Regions from separate parts of the Pseudovibrio sp. JE062 genome, predicted to be linked through region 3. Evidence: riboswitches for the same ligand, from Rfam matches in the RefSeq annotation. Region 3 holds a riboswitch; each other region holds the start of a gene.
What was found. Region 3 has a riboswitch for thiamine pyrophosphate ahead of PJE062_RS06055 (hydroxyethylthiazole kinase). Riboswitches for the same ligand answer to the same signal wherever they lie in the genome.
Positions count from the first base shown of each region.

Region 1: it holds a riboswitch for thiamine pyrophosphate, as region 3 does, so the genes downstream of both, thiB (thiamine ABC transporter substrate binding subunit) here and PJE062_RS06055 (hydroxyethylthiazole kinase) in region 3, are expected to answer to the same signal.
Region 2: it holds a riboswitch for thiamine pyrophosphate, as region 3 does, so the genes downstream of both, thiM (hydroxyethylthiazole kinase) here and PJE062_RS06055 (hydroxyethylthiazole kinase) in region 3, are expected to answer to the same signal.

Region 1 is NZ_DS996815.1:115,960-121,569, forward strand. Features, by position in the region: gene PJE062_RS23105 (ATP-binding cassette domain-containing protein) at 1-633, opposite strand, end outside; gene PJE062_RS23110 (thiamine/thiamine pyrophosphate ABC transporter permease ThiP) at 620-2,167, opposite strand; gene thiB (thiamine ABC transporter substrate binding subunit) at 2,143-3,135, opposite strand; TPP riboswitch at 3,157-3,263, opposite strand; gene PJE062_RS23125 (efflux RND transporter periplasmic adaptor subunit) at 3,516-5,024, shown strand; gene PJE062_RS23130 (efflux RND transporter permease subunit) at 5,021-5,610, shown strand, end outside.
Region 2 is NZ_DS996807.1:193,772-199,381, forward strand. Features, by position in the region: gene PJE062_RS08425 (hypothetical protein) at 1-214, opposite strand, end outside; gene thiE (thiamine phosphate synthase) at 383-1,024, opposite strand; gene thiM (hydroxyethylthiazole kinase) at 1,008-1,820, opposite strand; TPP riboswitch at 1,896-1,996, opposite strand; gene PJE062_RS08440 (tyrosine recombinase XerC) at 2,056-3,015, opposite strand; gene PJE062_RS08445 (phospholipase D-like domain-containing protein) at 3,097-4,182, opposite strand; gene PJE062_RS08450 (endonuclease) at 4,273-5,007, opposite strand; gene PJE062_RS08455 (transglutaminase domain-containing protein) at 5,296-5,610, shown strand, end outside.
Region 3 is NZ_DS996806.1:367,017-372,626, reverse strand. Features, by position in the region: gene PJE062_RS06065 (TRAP transporter substrate-binding protein) at 47-1,150, opposite strand; gene thiD (bifunctional hydroxymethylpyrimidine kinase/phosphomethylpyrimidine kinase) at 1,163-1,966, opposite strand; gene PJE062_RS06055 (hydroxyethylthiazole kinase) at 1,966-2,721, opposite strand; TPP riboswitch at 2,761-2,869, opposite strand; gene PJE062_RS06050 (Lrp/AsnC ligand binding domain-containing protein) at 3,079-3,315, shown strand; gene PJE062_RS06045 (xanthine dehydrogenase family protein molybdopterin-binding subunit) at 3,386-5,610, opposite strand, start outside.

The sequences.
Region 1 (5,610 bases), on a different contig from region 3:
AGGGGGATGGACGGTGCCGCCTGCAACCAACATGGCTTGGTTAGTTATGCGGCGGGCGTCTTGTGGATCGTGGCTGACCATCAAGAGCGTAGTGCCTGTCTCTGCTGCTAGCTCTGCGACCAGATCCAGCATTTCGGCTTTCAAGGCCGGGCCGAGCGCTGCGAAGGGCTCATCAAGCAGAAGCAGATCACGGTGTTGTACAAGCACACGGGCGAGCGCAACGCGACTTTGTTGACCACCAGACAATTCAGCTGGCTTGCGCGTTCCCATTCCAGCAAGACCAACCCGCTCCAGTGCGGCTTCGACTTGAGCCTGCTCTGCTTTTGAGAGTTTACCACTTGGACGCAAACCAAGTGCTGCGTTCTGCTCAGCTGTGAGGTGCGGAAAGAGGTTACCATCCTGAAACAACATCGCGATTGGGCGCTTGCCCGGTGCCAGTTCTGTCAGGTTCTGCCCCTTCCATGAGACGTGCCCCTTTGAGAGCTGGCGGAAACCGGCAATCGCTTCCAGCAGGGTTGATTTGCCTGCACCGGAGGGGCCAATCACGGCAACACTGCTGCCAGCTTCTATGCTGACATCTGCGTGCAGCTGAAAAGCACCATTGGCGATAATGCAAGACTCAAGCTTCAGCATGCCAGCGTCCTCCTCGGTCTAAGAGCCAGAATAAAGACATGGAAAGCACCAGCAACAACAGTGCGCCACCTGCCGCCGCTCCCATCTTGTAAGCACCCATGAGGCGATAGATCTGCAAAGGCAGTGTTGCAATCTCAGGATCAGCAAAAAGAGCAATCACACCCAGATCGCCCATGGAAAGCGCAGCAGCGAGGCCTGCAGCAAAGCCAATCTGAGGCCTCATGCGCGGAATGAAGACATGCGTGAAGAACACCCAGCCTTCCATGTTCAAAGACAGTGCCAGACGTCCATGACGGGAAACAGTATCCTTTGCAGCTGGAACCAGAATGCGCAGGGCGAACGGCAGGGCCATGGCTGCGTTAACCAGCGCAGTGACAGGTAACGCGAGATCTGTTGGGTTTGCCCAGGGGCGGATGATGATGAACAGCCCTGTGCCGATCACCAATGGAGAAGCAGCAAGGCCAAGGATGCCCGCAAGTTCTACAGGGCTGTGCCTTCTAACAGCAATGGCTGCAGCCATCGGCAACGCAAGCAACAACAGAATGATTGTGCTGGCTGAAGCAACGCCTACCGAGATCAATGCGGATTTGATCACTATGAACGGCAGAGAAAAAAGACCTGCGACACCAGAAAGCGCAACAGCGCTGAGTGGCAGAAGCAGGAAGACAGCGGCGAGTATGATCCAGAAACTATCGATGATAGGCGCACCACCATCCCAGCGCTGGATGGCTCTGTCTAATCCCGCACCAAAGCCTTCACCTTGGGAAAGCTTCAGAGCTGCAAAGGCTGCTGCGGCTGTCAGCGCCAATTGCAGGGCAGAGAGAAGTGCTGCACGTCCAAGGTCAAAATCATAGGTAAAGGCCTGATAAATCGCCAATTCAATCGTCGTAGCGCGGGGACCTCCACCAAGGGTGAGTGCAACGGCAAAACTAGTGAGACAAATAGCAAAAATCACGGCAAGTGCGCCGGGAAGAATGCGCTTGAGCATGGGAAGCTCGATCAGGCAGAACAAAGACCAGCCGTCACACCCCAACTGAGCCGCAAGGCGAAAACGCTCCGATGGCACCTCTTGCCATCCCTGCAATATGAGGCGCGTTGCCAATGGCAGGTTGAAGAACACATGAGCCAGCACAACACCGTGCAGGCCATAGATACGGATGGGAGATGCACCGAAATAAACCAGTACTTCTGATATCCAACCGGAACGTCCAAACACCTGTAACAGGCCAAGAATGGCGACAATAACCGGAAGGATAAACGGGGCGCCAAGCAAGGCGATCAACAGGCTGCGGCCCTTAAACCGGCGGCGTGCCAGCGCGCGTGCAACAGGCACCGCCAACCCTACGCTGATCACGGCTGAAAGCACGGCTTGTGTGAGCGTAAACTTAAGTGCCGCCCAGTCTGACAAAGAAAAACCATGCCCGGCTTCGGCACGCAGCGCAACAGCAGCCAGCGTGCCAAGAATGAGTGCCGCGACGAGCAATGCCGCGGCAACTCCGGGAAGCGAGCTTACTGGCTGAGCGCTTCGAGCCATTCCGGCAGAGCCTCACGTCGTGCAGCAACTGCATCTTTAGGTGCAAGCAGCAAAGCCTTTTCAGGTGTTTGCAAGGTTTCGAAACCTGCTGGAAGACCGCTTGCAGGTGTAACTGCCGGGTACATCCAGTTGGTTGTTGGAATGATGCTCTGGAAAGCGTCAGAAACCATGAAGTTCAGGAACTTGTCTGCCAGCTCCGGCTGATCGGTACCTGCAAGTTTCGCTGCCACTTCCACCTGCATGTAATGGCCTTCATCAAATGCAGCGGTGGTTTTGCTGTCATCTTCTTCGGCAATCAGATGATAAGCCGGAGACGTGGTGTAGCTGAGCACCATGTCCGCTTCCCCATCAAGGAAGAGACCATAGGCTTCAGACCAGCCTTTGGTAACAGTCACGATATTGTCGGAAAGCCCTGCCCAGATATCTGCAGCTTCGTCACCATAAGCAGATTTCACCCAAAGCAGCAAGCCAAGGCCCGGAGTGGAGGAGCGTGGATCCTGAATGAGGATTTTGGTGTCGCTCTCAGCCAACTCACGGAAATTGGAAGGAACCGTTGCGCCCTTCTTATGCACAAAAGCGAAATAGCCCCAGTCGTAAGGCACAAAGGTCTCATCTGCCCAGTCCACCGGCAGAGTGTACTTCGCTTCAACGGCATGCGGTGCAAACAGACCGGTCTTTTTGGCTGTCTCAATCAGATTGGTATCCAGCCCCAGAACAACATCTGCATCGGTGTTGTTGCCTTCAAGACGAAGGCGGGAAAGCAGCGCTGCGCCATCTTCAACACCAACTAGGTTCAGATCACATTCGCAGATCGCTTCAAATGCTTCTTCCACTTTAGGGCCTGGGCCCCAGTCGGAAACGAAGCTGTCATAGGTGTAAACGGTGAGTTCTGGTTTTTCGGCAGCCATTGCCGATGTTGCAGTGAGTAATCCCGCAGCAATTAACAGATGTTTCAAGTCATCCTCCATTGCGGCGAGAGGGCAAGGATGGATGAAACCGGTACCCTTCCCTCCGCCGGTTCTAGCCGGTTCAGGTTCAACGGGTTCGCCAATCTGGCATCTCAGCACGACAAAAGCGCGCACCCCGAGGTCAAGCGGTTCTTAACTGGAAAAGAAGAGCAGCGCAACTGTAAGCAGCAAGTTGAAGAGCTAACAAAATTGAGATTAACAAGAACACTTGACCTTCCAGTAACTGGAACGATTATCATGTTCGGCTCTAAGCTGTTTTGTGCTGCGTTATGTCAGCAAAAAGCGGCGTAATGGTGAGGGCTTGGAGTGGTGTTGGTGTTTTCGGATGCTGGCGGGTTGCTTCAGGTTGGACCCGTGATTGGTAGAGCAGGACAGGACCGATGCGTAGTAAGTACGCTGTTGTGGTTGGGTTTGCGGTTGTTGCGAGTGTCTCGGCTGGGCTTGGAATTTTTCTTGGCAGTTCAGTAGATTGGACTTCGGGAAGTTCTGGTGGCACTGACAAAGAGATACTGTATTGGGTTGCGCCTATGGATCCGAACTTCCGGCGCGATGAACCCGGTAAGTCTCCCATGGGTATGGATCTCATCCCTGTTTATGCTGGCGAGGAAACGCAGCCAAATGGGACTGGTGTGACGCTTTCACCGAGTGTCATCAATACGATTGGTGTCCGTACAGCGATTGCCAGTGTGGAGCCGATTTCTCAGAAAATCGAAAGCGTTGGCTTTGTTGGCTATGATGAGCACCGTTCCAGTCAGGTTCATCTGCGGACCGAAGGATGGATCCAGAAACTCAACATTCGCGCGGTCGGTGATCCCGTTGAAAAGGGAGACCTGCTTTTTACTGTCTACGCACCGGAAGTGACGGTTGCCAGTGCTGATCTGATCAGAGCGGTGCGAGGAGGTGATAGAGCCGCTGAGCAAAACATCCGTATCCAGCTTCAGAACTACGGTATCGATACCGCTCAGATTGATCAGATGGCCCGGGCTAGCAAGCCTGCGGATGTCTTCAAGGTTTTTGCGCCGCAATCGGGTGTGGTGACCACACTGGAAGCAGCGGATGGCATGTACCTACAGCCAGATTCCATTGCCTTGACGCTTGCAGACCTGTCTTCTGTCTGGCTGATGGTGGATGTGTTTGAGCAGGATATTGCCCGGTTAAGCCCGAACAGCGAAGTGCTGGCCAGCTTTGAGCATTTGCCCGGAAAAGTGCTGGATGGACGGATTGACTACATCTATCCGGAGCTGGACTCTGTCACCCGTACACTGCCTGTTCGGCTGCATTTCGATAACTCCAAGGGCTTCTTACGTCCCAACATGTTTGGCCGCGTCACGATCATTCCTTCTGAAACGCGAAATGCAATCACCATTCCCACCAGCGCATTGATCCGCACAGGTATGTCTGAACGGGTAATCCTGCAAACGGAGGAAGGCACCTTTCAGCCCCGTATCGTGACCCCCGGTTTGACCGGTAGTTTTGGTGAAGGCAGCCGGACAGAGATCCTGCAAGGTCTGCAGGCTGGCGATGAAGTTGTTACTTCAGCGCAGTTCCTGATCGACAGTGAAAGCTCACTTTCTGCGGGAATGGAACGGATGTCACCGGCGCAAGGTGCTCCCATCTGGTCTGAAGGGACAGTGACCCGCGTTGATCCGGAGGCCAACGCTATCACCATCCGTCACGCGGTGATCAAAGAGCTGGACTGGCCAGAGATGGAAACCACTTTTGCGGTTCGTGGCAATCTGGACGAGTTTGATGTGTCTGCGAGTAAACAAGTTGAGTTTGCTATCACGCGAGACTCAGACAAACGCTTCAGCCTTGTCGAGATGCACGAGAGTGGAGAAAAGCTCTCCAAATCAGCACCAGCTGAACCGGTGGGGGCCGATGACAAATGATTGGCTCCATAATCCGCGCTTCCATCAAGAACCGTGTGATCGTTCTGATGGCAGCAGTGATGCTGACACTTGGTGGCATCTGGGCACTGAAGGAAACACCCGTTGATGCGATTCCGGACCTTTCCGATGTTCAGGTGATCATCAAGACCCCTTATGACGGTCAGGCTCCTCAGGTTATTGAAGATCAAGTAACCTATCCAATCGCTACAGCCATGTTGTCTGTGCCGGATGTGATCGATGTGCGCGGGTTTTCGTTTTATGGCGATTCCTACGTTTACGTAGTGTTCAAAGACAGCACTGATCTTTACTGGGCGCGCAGCCGGGTGCTGGAGTATCTGGCTCAGGTGGGCGCCAAACTGCCGGATGGAGTAACGCCTGAACTTGGACCGGATGCGACGGGTGTGGGCTGGATCTATCAGTATGCGTTGATCGACCGAACCGGTAATCATGATCTAGCGCAGCTCCGCTCCTTGCAGGATTGGTGGCTGAAGTTTGAGCTTCAAACCGTGAGCGGTGTCTCTGAAGTGGCAACCATTGGCGGCATGGTCAAGCAGTATCAGGTTGTTGTTGATCCCAATAAACTGCG
Region 2 (5,610 bases), on a different contig from region 3:
CACGGGCGCGAACCACCAGTTGGTTATCAATGCATTCGCCTTCCACCTCAATCTGAGAAAGCTCTTTCAGCCGTGCCTTTGGGTTCTCCCAGTTGCCCAGCTCTGCCATCTCAGATTTGCGGACTTCGCAGGCGGTTTGGGCTTGTCCTTCAGAGGCAAAGAAAGCGAATGTGCTGAACAGCGTGCACATGAACGTTGTTTGACTAAGCTTCATGACGAACGGCCCCCCGCCAGAAACGCACCTCAGAGGAAAACACTGGTGATGCGTTTAAAACAAAAGCTTGGAGCGATTTGCATGAACTCAATGAATGCACCAAACTTCAGTTCTCTCATATATCAATGTAGATGGGCTCTGTGAGGAGTAAATGCGTGTTTTATCCTATCACCCTAGGTCTTTTACGCTTTTGACGATTTCCTGAAGCTTGCGCGTAGCTTCCGCAGCACTGGGTGCCCCACAGATTGCTGAAATGACAGCAACACCATCAGCCCCAGCTTTGATCACTTGATCCGCATTGGCAAGAGAAATTCCGCCAATCCCAACAACAGGCAGCTGTGATTGAGCAGTTAAGCCAGCAAAGTTCTGCATCCCCACATCAGCTGCATCATCTTTGCTGTTGGTCGGAAAGCATGCGCCGATGCCGAGGTAATCGCAGGCTGCAATGTCCGCAGCGTCCAGCTCATCCTGAGTGCTCACCGACAGTCCAAGCAGCTTATCTGCCCCGATCAATTCCCGCGCTTTAGTGGCGTTCATGTCATCTTGTCCAACATGAACACCATCGGCATCAACGGCCAGCGCAACATCTACACGGTCATTGACGATCAAAGGCACATTGAGCGGTTTAAGCGCCTGCATCAGCCGTTCTGCCAGCTCAATCTGCTCTTTGGTGCTGCCAGTTTTATCGCGCAGTTGCACCACAGTAGCACCGTTTTGAGCGGCTGCGACTGCGATGTTGACGGGATCCTGGCCAGGGCAGTCTTGCGGCCCCAGCACTAGATATACGGAAAGATCAAGCAACGGCTTCATGCATCTCAACCCGAGCTGTTGCATTGAGGATATCACCGTTCAGCTGATAGAGACCATTGATGATATCCAACTGCAAACTTGCTGGTCCTGCGGTATCTTTCGCAGCAATCTCACCAGTTACACCGAGGAAAACCATTGCATCGACTGCAGCATCAAACGGATCATCGCAAACTGCGAGCGTTGCGCCAGTGAGGGCCGTTGCCGTGCAGCCGAGGCCAGTCACGTATGGCATCATCTTATCCCCGTTGGCGACTTCAGCAGTGCGCGTGCCGTCAGTGATGAAGTCGACCGGACCAGAGACAACAACCACAGCACCAGTCTGTTTCGCCAGCTCTTTCGCACCAGCCAGAGCAGTCTCAGAGCTATCCGTGCTATCAACGCCTTTTCCGCCTGCACCCTGACCGGCAAGTGCCATGATTTCAGAGGCATTACCGCGAATGACGCTCGGCTTATTCTCCAGCAATTCAGCAGCAAGTTTAGTGCGGAAGGTGAGGGCGCCGACAGCCACCGGGTCCAGCACCCATGGACGACCAGCCTTGTGAGCTGCAGCTGTTGCCAGCTTCATCGCCTCTGCTTGCGCAGGAGTAACGGTGCCTACGTTGACCACTAATGCCCCTGCAACACTTGCAAGTTCAGGGGCTTCCTCTGGTCCATCTACCATGGCAGGAGAAGCACCAATCGCCAGCAGGGCGTTGGCAGTGGTGTTCGCCACCACGATGTTCGTCATGTTATGGACGAGTGGACTGTTTTCACGAATTGCGGAAAGAGTTGCGCAAGCGCTTTCGACACGACCCATTTTTATCCTCGGTCTTGTTGTGCGAAAGAGAGCTGGTGTCAGGGCCTTGGCATATTGCCAGAAGAAACTGTCCCCCAACACGGTGTGAGTGCTCCCTTCGCTGGAATTATCCAGATCAGGTTCATCGAGTATGATCTCAGCCACGACACAAGTGCCGGGCACCCCGTTTCACAGCTCTGAACCTAAGGGGTCTGCCGGAGGAGATCAAGGCGATGTGGAGGAGGGGGACAACCTATCAACGGCGCGGATGTGCTTTGTCGTAGGCATCCAACAGCTGTGCACTGTTCACTTCCGTATAAATCTGCGTGGTAGAAAGGCTTGCGTGGCCCAAAAGCTCCTGAATGCTCCGCAAATCCCCGCCTTCAGACAGCAAATGCGTCGCAAAGGAATGGCGCAATGCATGGGGAGTAGCCGTATCCGGAAGCCCAAGTGCACTGCGGATTTTTTGCATGGCCAGCTGAATCATGCGAGCGTTGAGCGCTCCACCGCGAACACCGCGGAAGAGGGGCGAGTTCGCTGAAAGGTCATAGGGGCATTGATCTTTGTAAGCTTCAATAGCTTCAACGACCACAGGCAAAACCGGAACAAGCCGTTCCTTATTACCTTTACCGCGCACTTTCAAAGACTTATCGCCTTCTTTCGGTGCCGTCGCCGGTGTCAGAGACAACGCTTCAGAGATGCGAAGTCCGCAGCCGTACAGGAGAGTAAACACCGCAGCATTGCGCGCTTCAACCCAGGGAGTATCCTCGAAAGCCAGATCGCTGCTGACGATAGCTTTGGCCTCCTCAACGGGGATAGGCTTGGGTAAGCTGCGGGGAAGTCTCGGCGTACGCACCGCTGCAGCACCGGCCGCATTCACCTCGCCGCGCTCCTCCAGAAACGAGAGGAACGAGCGAATACCAGCCAGACCGCGAGCAAGCGTCCGCGTCTGCGCGCCGTCTTTCCGACGCGTTGCCAGAAAGCCGCGAAAGTCTTTTGGTTTCAACGACTCCAGATGCCGCAGAGCAACTGGCTCACCCTCATAGCTGGTCATGAAACGCAGGAACTGACGCGTGTCGCGCTCATACGCTTCCAGTGTCCGCTCAGCCAGTCGCCGTTCGGAGCCAAGATGATCAATCCAGTCTTCAATCGCTGCGGTAACATCTGGTTTGCAGATGATGAGTAAGTCTTCGCCGCTATCCAGGGAATTTGCCATTCGCCAAGTGTAAGCGCCAAATCTGGCTGAATGGTTACCAAAAGATAAACATTCACGCCTTTACGAAATGGCTGAGCAGATTTAGTCGATCACGATTGGTTCCCCGTGGTCGCTGATGATCCGGTCAATCTCCTGCCGTGCCGCCATCGCAAACCGTTTCTGGTTCTCCGTTGGGGCAACGGAATCCCCCAGAACAACGATATTCTCGTCATTAAACCGGTTCGCAGGGCCAGTGTAGTTGAAACTGCCAACAATCATGATGCTATCGTCAATCACCATAAGCTTATGATGCAGCTTGCCAATCCGGCTCGATCCGCGAACGAAGTGCAGATCAGCGCCAGCTTCTGCAAGAGGCTGCGTCGCGGCCCAATCCTGCCCGCCTTGCCGGGCGTCAAGAGCACCGCGCACCTGTCTTCCTGCTTCCATCAGCAGCAACATGGCATCATCAATGCCGGAGCTTTTGGAGAAGGTGAAGATCGCAAAGTCCACCCGTTCCTTAGCTTTCGTCATCTGTTTCGTGACTTCCATCTCCGGCGCATGGTCCGGCGCAAAGCAAACTTTCACGCGGATGTCGTCAACCACCACCTCTTTCGGTGTGTTTTCGGACTCATTCTCATCCACGCTGTAGCGGCCAAATCTTCCGCGTTTAATCTCCCTGAATTCCCGCTCAAAGATGTCAGCGACCTTCTCATCCTTGATGATAAGAAGATGGTTCAGATTGCGATGCGTGCCGGTCTCCGTGAAGTTTGTGGAGCCGGTCAGAACAGCATTGCCGTCACGAATGATGAATTTCTGATGGAATATCCGTGGGTTAAAATCCGTCCGTACCCACACTTTGGAACGCAGTAGCGCCGCATGAAGCTGGCGGTTCACCTCGTTCTCAACACGAGGGTCACTGGTATGCGGGTCATCCGCAGGCTCATCCACGCTTAGATAATCCGCCTCGGATACCACTCGCACCCGCACGCCGCGCCGTTTTGCGTTAATTATTGCGTTGGTTATGCGTTTATTGTCTATTTCTTGAATTGCTATGTCGAGACTTCGCACTGCAGCATCGATAAACGCAATAATCTCGCCCTCCAGATCATCCAGCGGATTATCCGGCAAATGATCGAGGACTGTTTTCGGACCAACGAGGAATTTCAGATTCTCGGTTTGAACTGCCATTGTACCCTCCCAGCGTCATAACATCTTACCCTAGGGTAGATGATGTGTCGGTACACAATTATGACGGTAGGAAGTGAAATTGATGGCGGGTTAGAAACCTACCGAGATAAGCGGGTTGGTGTTGCCCTGAATTTCCAAAATACGCGCATCTCGCAATTGCTCTTCTTCTGAGACTGGATCCTCAGCCATCCACTGGTTGAACATCTTCACCTCTGTCTCTGTCAACGGCATGCCATAGGTCTCCTGCATGTAGAGGTAGATCCGTGCGATATCCCCGCGTGTCTCAGCCATTGGCTCGGCAACTTTTCGTTCCCGGTCAATCTCAAAATCACAGGCGCCGTAAGTCCGATCTTCCCCTTCAATCACAGCGAGGCGGAAGTTGGAGCGATCACCATTCAACTCGCCAACCGCTGGGACCAGATTGTGCAGGTCGGCTTCCATGCGTTTGAACTCTTCATCCACCTTGGAACAGCATCGACGACCCTTGTAAGCCTTGCCCTTCTTGGTGGTGCAGGCCGGATCACCCTCTGTCCAACAAGCGCGCGTTTTGCCAAAGCGAGAGGCAGGAACGATGTGCTCCCACTCAATCCGCTTACCGCGCTTGGCATTCTTACGAGGCTCATACCCGCAGCTGTCTGCATCAACTTGCTTCTCTCCATTATAGGAGCAACCGCAATAGAAGGTCTCACGATACTCTTCTGATGGATAAATATGCTTTTCCAACAAGCGCTTGGCCTGAGAGAAACTGGTTGGTGGTGCAGCAAAAGCTGAAGCAGCCCAGAAGCAAGACAGCAGGGCAGCGAAGAGTACGATGAGTTTACGCATGAAGAGGTCTTTCGAGATCACCATCAGAAGCTGGCGCGGGAGCGTTAAGAAACTCCTGCCAACACTGTTTGACGCGGTGGATACTGGTTTGTGCCGTTCCACTTTGACCGAATGAATGGGTGTGAACCTTGCCGAGGGTGATGAAGGGGAGGGAAACAGTGCTTAGCGAAAATACAGAGCCTAAGGCTTTGCTTGTGAGGCTTTTCGGGAAATACTAGCTGCTTCTTATTTTTAATAGGGAGCAATGACAGCTAAGTGAGGAAATACAAAGAATTTCTGCAGAAAATTATGTGGGAGAATAGCTTAGGGTCTCTTCCGCAGATTTATCACCACGTGCGCAACATCCCATACGGTTCAACTGGCAACCGAGATCCAGAGGCTGTTTATACAAGCAACGTTGGTTCCTGCTCGGGGAAGCATATTCTGCTGAGAGACTTTCTCCGTGAAGCTGGATATCAGGCCGAGATCATCACGATGTTCACCTACTTCAACGAGAGCACACCTATTCATGGAAGTTTTCCGAAAGAGCTCAAAGCAATCGCTACTCGTGAGCGCGTGCCGGACTTTCACCACTATGTGCGGGTGTTAGAGCAGGGGAAATGG
Region 3 (5,610 bases):
AGACCCTCCGAGTGGAGGGTCTTTTAAACACGGTTTGATGAGCCAGTTAGCTTCTTGCAGCGATGTTTTTGCCCAGCGAAAGGGCGCTCCAGCCGGCCAGAAGCCCCTGCGCTTCTATGTAACTCTCATAAATCTTACGAGCCATTTTGTCTTTCTGGGTATAGATATCCAGCACCTCAATGCTGGTTTCCTTCAAGGCAGCAAGAACCTCTTCAGGGAACTCACGCACCTCTACCCCATGCTCTTCCTGCAGCACCTTCAGGCTCGCTGCATTCTGTGCATTGGCCTCAGAAAGCGCCAGATCAGCTTCCACACGGCAAGCCTCTTCAACCACCGCCTGAAGCTCAGGAGAAAGACCTTCCAGCGCAACCGCATTCACAATCGCTTCGCCAGTACCGTTTGGCTTATTAAAGCCCGGACCGTAATAGTATTTGACCAGTTTGTGAAAGCCCAGCGCACTGTCAGTCCAAGGTCCGAGGAACTCCACGCCATCCACCACATGGGTCTGCAAACTGGTGAAGATTTCTGCAGCTGGAATGTTGACCGGGGTAACGCCCAGTTTGCGCAGGATCTCACCACCGAGACCAACCATGCGCAGTTTGCGCCCTTTCAGGTCATCCAGCGTTTCAACAGGTTCACGATACCAGCCCGCCATGGTTGGGCCAGCATTACCGGCCATAAACGGCTTCACGCCAAACGGCGCGTAAAGCTCATCCCATAATTCCTGACCACCCATCTGATCCACCCAGGCAGTATGCTCCTGAGGCAGCAGACCGAAAGGAACGGTTGTAAAAAACACTGAGCCCGGCATCTTGCCAGCCCAGTACAAAGCAACGGAATGGCCCATCTGTGCAGTGCCGCTTGAAACAGCGTCAAACACCTCAAAAGCCGGAACCAGCTCACCTGCAGCAAACAGGCGTACACGCATCCGACCATTACTCATAATGTTGATGCGGTCACAAATGCGTTGCGCAGACATTCCTGGACCTGGCAGGTTCTTCGGCCAGCTGGTCACCATGCGCCATTCGATCACCGGTTCAGCATCCTGAGCCAGAGCAGGTGCAGCAAGTGCAGCGCCACCAGCAACCGCCCCAGCGGTTAGCCCCAGCGCCTGTCGGCGGGTCAGATTATTATCTTTGTTCTTGGTCATTATCTCCGCCTTTTATTCAGACCAGAATTCGTGGAAATGGTGCACAGGCCCATGTCCCTCGCCTACGTCAAGCGTATCTGCAGCTTTAATCGCCTGACTAATATATTCTTTCGCTTCGCCAATGGCGTCTTGCAGCGCCAGCCCCTTGGCCAGTTCCGCCGCAATCGCAGAAGACAGGGTACAGCCAGTCCCATGTGTGTTCTGCGTTTCATGCCTTGGCGCCGTGTACCACCTCTCCACATCGCGGGAGAGGAAGAGGTCATCACATGTATCATCAGATCCATGTCCGCCTTTCAGCAGAACCCCGTTTGCGCCCATGTCCAGCAGAAGCAAAGCTTGGCTGTGCATATCTTCACGGGATCCGGCCACCGGCTGGTCCAGCAAAAAGGCCGCTTCCTGCATATTCGGCGTAATCAACACCGCCATAGGAAACAGCTTTTGCTTCAGGACCGAAACAGCGGAGGTTTGCAACAAAACATCACCAGAAGTTGCAACCATCACCGGGTCAAGGATGACGCGCTTAACATCATATTCCGCCAGCTTTGTGGCAATAACATCGATAATCTCTGGCTGTGAAAGCATGCCGATTTTCACGGCATCCACCTTCAGATCAGAGAAAACAGCATCCATCTGGTCCGCCACGAATGCTGGCGGCACATCATGAATGGCTGTCACACCTTTGGTGTTTTGGGCCGTCAGCGCAGTGATCACACTGGCCCCATAAACACCGCGAGCCGAAAAGGCTTTCAGGTCTGCCTGAACGCCAGCACCACCGCCTGAATCCGAGCCCGCAATTGTGACTGCAATCGCACTCATTAGGCCAATACCCCACCTTTATTATTCATTGTTTCGAGCTTGAGGCGCTCGTTGAATTGGTCAGCCTTCAAGCCATAGAGGGTATCGATGAAAGCTGGAGTGAAGCTTCCCGGCCCATTTGCCTGCTCTGCGGCAATCTCGCCGCATACACCATAGACAGCCAGCGCCGCAACCACGGCAAGTTCCTGATCCGGCTCAACAGCAGCAAAACCCGCCAGTACTCCCCCCAATGCACAGCCGATGCCAGTCACCTTGTCCATATAGGCATGCCCGTTGCCGATGGTGTAGGTTGCCTCCCGGCCAAACACCGCATCTTCATTTCCGGTGCGTACAAGCAGCGTATCCTCACGGACCGCTCCACTCAGCCCAGCGCTTTCAGTCATATTTGCTTTCAGGATGGAGATGTTGTCCTGCAAAATGTCCTTCGCAAACTCCATGCGAATGTCAGTACGATCCACTTTAACCGGGTCCAGCACCACGGGGATAGATTTCTTCGCAGCATTCTCAAGCCCCAACCGGATCCCATGCCTGCGCTTTCCATCTAGCGTCCCAAGGTTGACCAGCAACCCGTCGACACCCTGAACGAATGCAGGAATTTCATCATGAGCGGCTGTCATGGACGGTACAATGTTACAGGCCAACATAATGTTCGCGGTAATGCTCTGCGCAACAGAGTTCGTCAGGCAATGAACCCGCACACCACGCTCACGCAGGTTCTCAAACACTTGCCAGAGATCTTCAGCTTTGTAGGACATTTGTTTCGCTCCCTATTGATTACGGCGGGAACGATTACCTTGGTACTCATCCCAATTCCCTCCGCCGGCACGACCCGGATCAGGTTCTAGGAGTTGGCCTTCCGCCTCTCAGCCCGGCAGTCACTACCGAGCACCCCCATTGGTTAGAATTTTTTGCTAGCAAACCCACAAGCGAACTGCAAGTGGAAACGAGAGACCGCGACAATAGGCAACTGGGGGTAGATTTCGCTTAAAAAACGCAAAAGCTTGCAAAAAAACGCAGCTTCAACGCAAAATGCTCACAAAACAACGCAAACTCAATTTTGAGCGCACCCGGAAAGACAAAACAGGCTTACGGGACAGAAGGATAGCAGATTAATGATTCCGTTCTTTGTACAGATCAAATGCCAGCTCGGAAAAACCTATCAGGTTGCCAACGCCATCGCAGACGCGGAAGTCGCCTCCGAGATCTACTCCACTTCCGGGGATTTCGATCTGCTGGCCAAGTTCTACATCAACGACGATGAAGACATCGGACACTTCGTTGCCAACAAGGTACAGGTCTTCGAAGGCATCCAGGACACCAGAACCATCATTACCTTCAAAGCATTCTGATACCTACGAAAACAGGCGGGACACCAGCCCGCCTGCACAATCCCGTTTCAATGTCTGGTAATAGCTTCGCTCAGCCCTGAGCATCCTGAATAGCACTCCAAACAGCAACCGGCGTCGCGGGCATATCTATATGCTCAACCCCGGCATTCTTGCGCAGCGCATACTGCACAGCATTCATCACCGCCGGCGCCGCGCCAATAGAACCAGCCTCACCAGCCCCTTTAATGCCCATCGCATTTGTCGTGGAAGGAACGTTGCTTGTCGAGAAATCAAAACTCGGCAAATCATCAGCACGCGCAACATGATAGTCCATGAAGGATGCTGACAGCAGCTGTCCGGTTTCATCATAAACCGTGTTCTCACATAGCGCCTGAGAGATCGCCTGCCCGGTACCACCATGCACCTGGCCAGCAAGAAGCATCGGGTTCACCGTCACCCCGAAGTCGTCCACGATCACATAATTGACCACGTCCGTCTTCCCGGTTTCCGGATCAATCTCCACTTCACACACATGCGTGCCATTCGGATAAGTGCACTCATCCTGCATGACTTTTTCTGCAGCGCTCAAGGTATCCGGCTGTGATCCCGCAACATCAGCAAGGCTGATCTGCTGGTCAGTTCCGACCACACGCACCTGCCCGGCTTCCAGCGTCAGATCCGCAGCACCAACCTCCAGCTTTTCACTGGCGATCTCCTTGATCTTTTTAACCAGTGTCTCAGAGGCCGCCTTCACAGAAGGCAATCCAATCGGGATCGAACGTGATCCACCAGTGCCACCACCGGTCGCCACACGGTCCGTATCCCCCTGCACCATCTCAACCTGATCAAGCTGCAAACCAAGATACTCGGCAATCACCTGACCATAAGCTGTCGCATGACCCTGACCGTTGCTCTGCGTCCCGATCAGCAATGTCACACTGCCGTTCTTGTTCAGCTCAAGCTTGGCCTCTTCACCACCCGCAAAGGCACAGGCCTCCACATAGGTCGACAAGCCAATACCGCGGTATAGGCCCTTGGCCTTGCTCTCCGCTTCTCGCTCCGCAAAAGTGCCGTAATGGATCTCGTCCAACGCCTTGGTCAGATGAGCACCAAAGGAACCAGTATCATACATGCGTCCGAGCGCTGTTGTATAAGGTAAGGCGTCGTCGGGGATAAAGCTCTTACGGCGGAACTCCGCTGGATCCATGCCCATCTCATGCGCAGCCTTATCAGCCAACCGTTCCATCAGATAAAGCGCCTCAGGACGCCCTGCCCCACGGAAGGCATCAACCGGCACTGTATTGGTATAAACGCCAGTCGCTTCCACCCATGTGGCGGGGATATCATAGAGGCCTGAGGTCATCGTGATACCCACCTGAGGAATACCCGGACCAAACTCGTGTAGGTAAGCCCCCATGTTTGCAAGCACATGCACCTTGAGGCCGATCATCTTGCCGTTCTCGTCGAGCGCAAGCTCTGCCGTGGATACATTATCTCGCCCATGAGCATCAGACATGAAATGCTCAGTCCGTTCCTGAAGCCATTTCACCGGACGACCAAGACGTTTTGCGGCGATCAGACATAGCGGATACTCAAGATAGGTGAACATCTTGGTTCCAAAACCACCGCCCACATCCGGCGTCACAACGCGGATATCTTTTGGGTCGACGTTGAGTATGTTCTTGGCAATCAGATCACGCATAGCATGACCGCCCTGCGTTCCGGTGGTCAGTGTGTAACGTCCACTGTCGCCATCAAACTCACCAATACAGGCCCGCGGCTCCACCGCATTGGAAACCAGACGGTTATTGACCACTTTAATCTTGGTAACATGGTGCGCATTCTGGAAGGCCTCTTCCATCGCTTCCTTGTTACCCATCCCAATGTTGAAGGCTTCATTGGATCCATGCTCCGGCCAAACCAGCGGTGCACCATCCTCTAGCGCAGCCTCAGTTCCAATTGCAGGATCGACATCTTCATAATCGACCTCAATCATCTCCATGGCCGCCCGCGCCTGTTCCACCGTGTCGGCCACAACAAAGGCCAGCGCATCGCCAACAAACCGGGCCGTGTCAGAGCAAAGAACTTCACGATGAGGCACCCAGTGCTTCGTGCCATCCAGCTGTCGAAGCACGGCTTTACACGGAATGGAGTTCGTCCCCTCAATATCCGCAGCAGTCAGAACCAGTTGTACACCATCCATGGCCCGCGCATCGTCCAATCCCCCCAGAGTGAACTTTGCAAACGCCAAAGAAGACCGCAAAACAACGGCATGCGCTGCACCTTCCACTTTCAGGTCATCCGTATAATGACCCT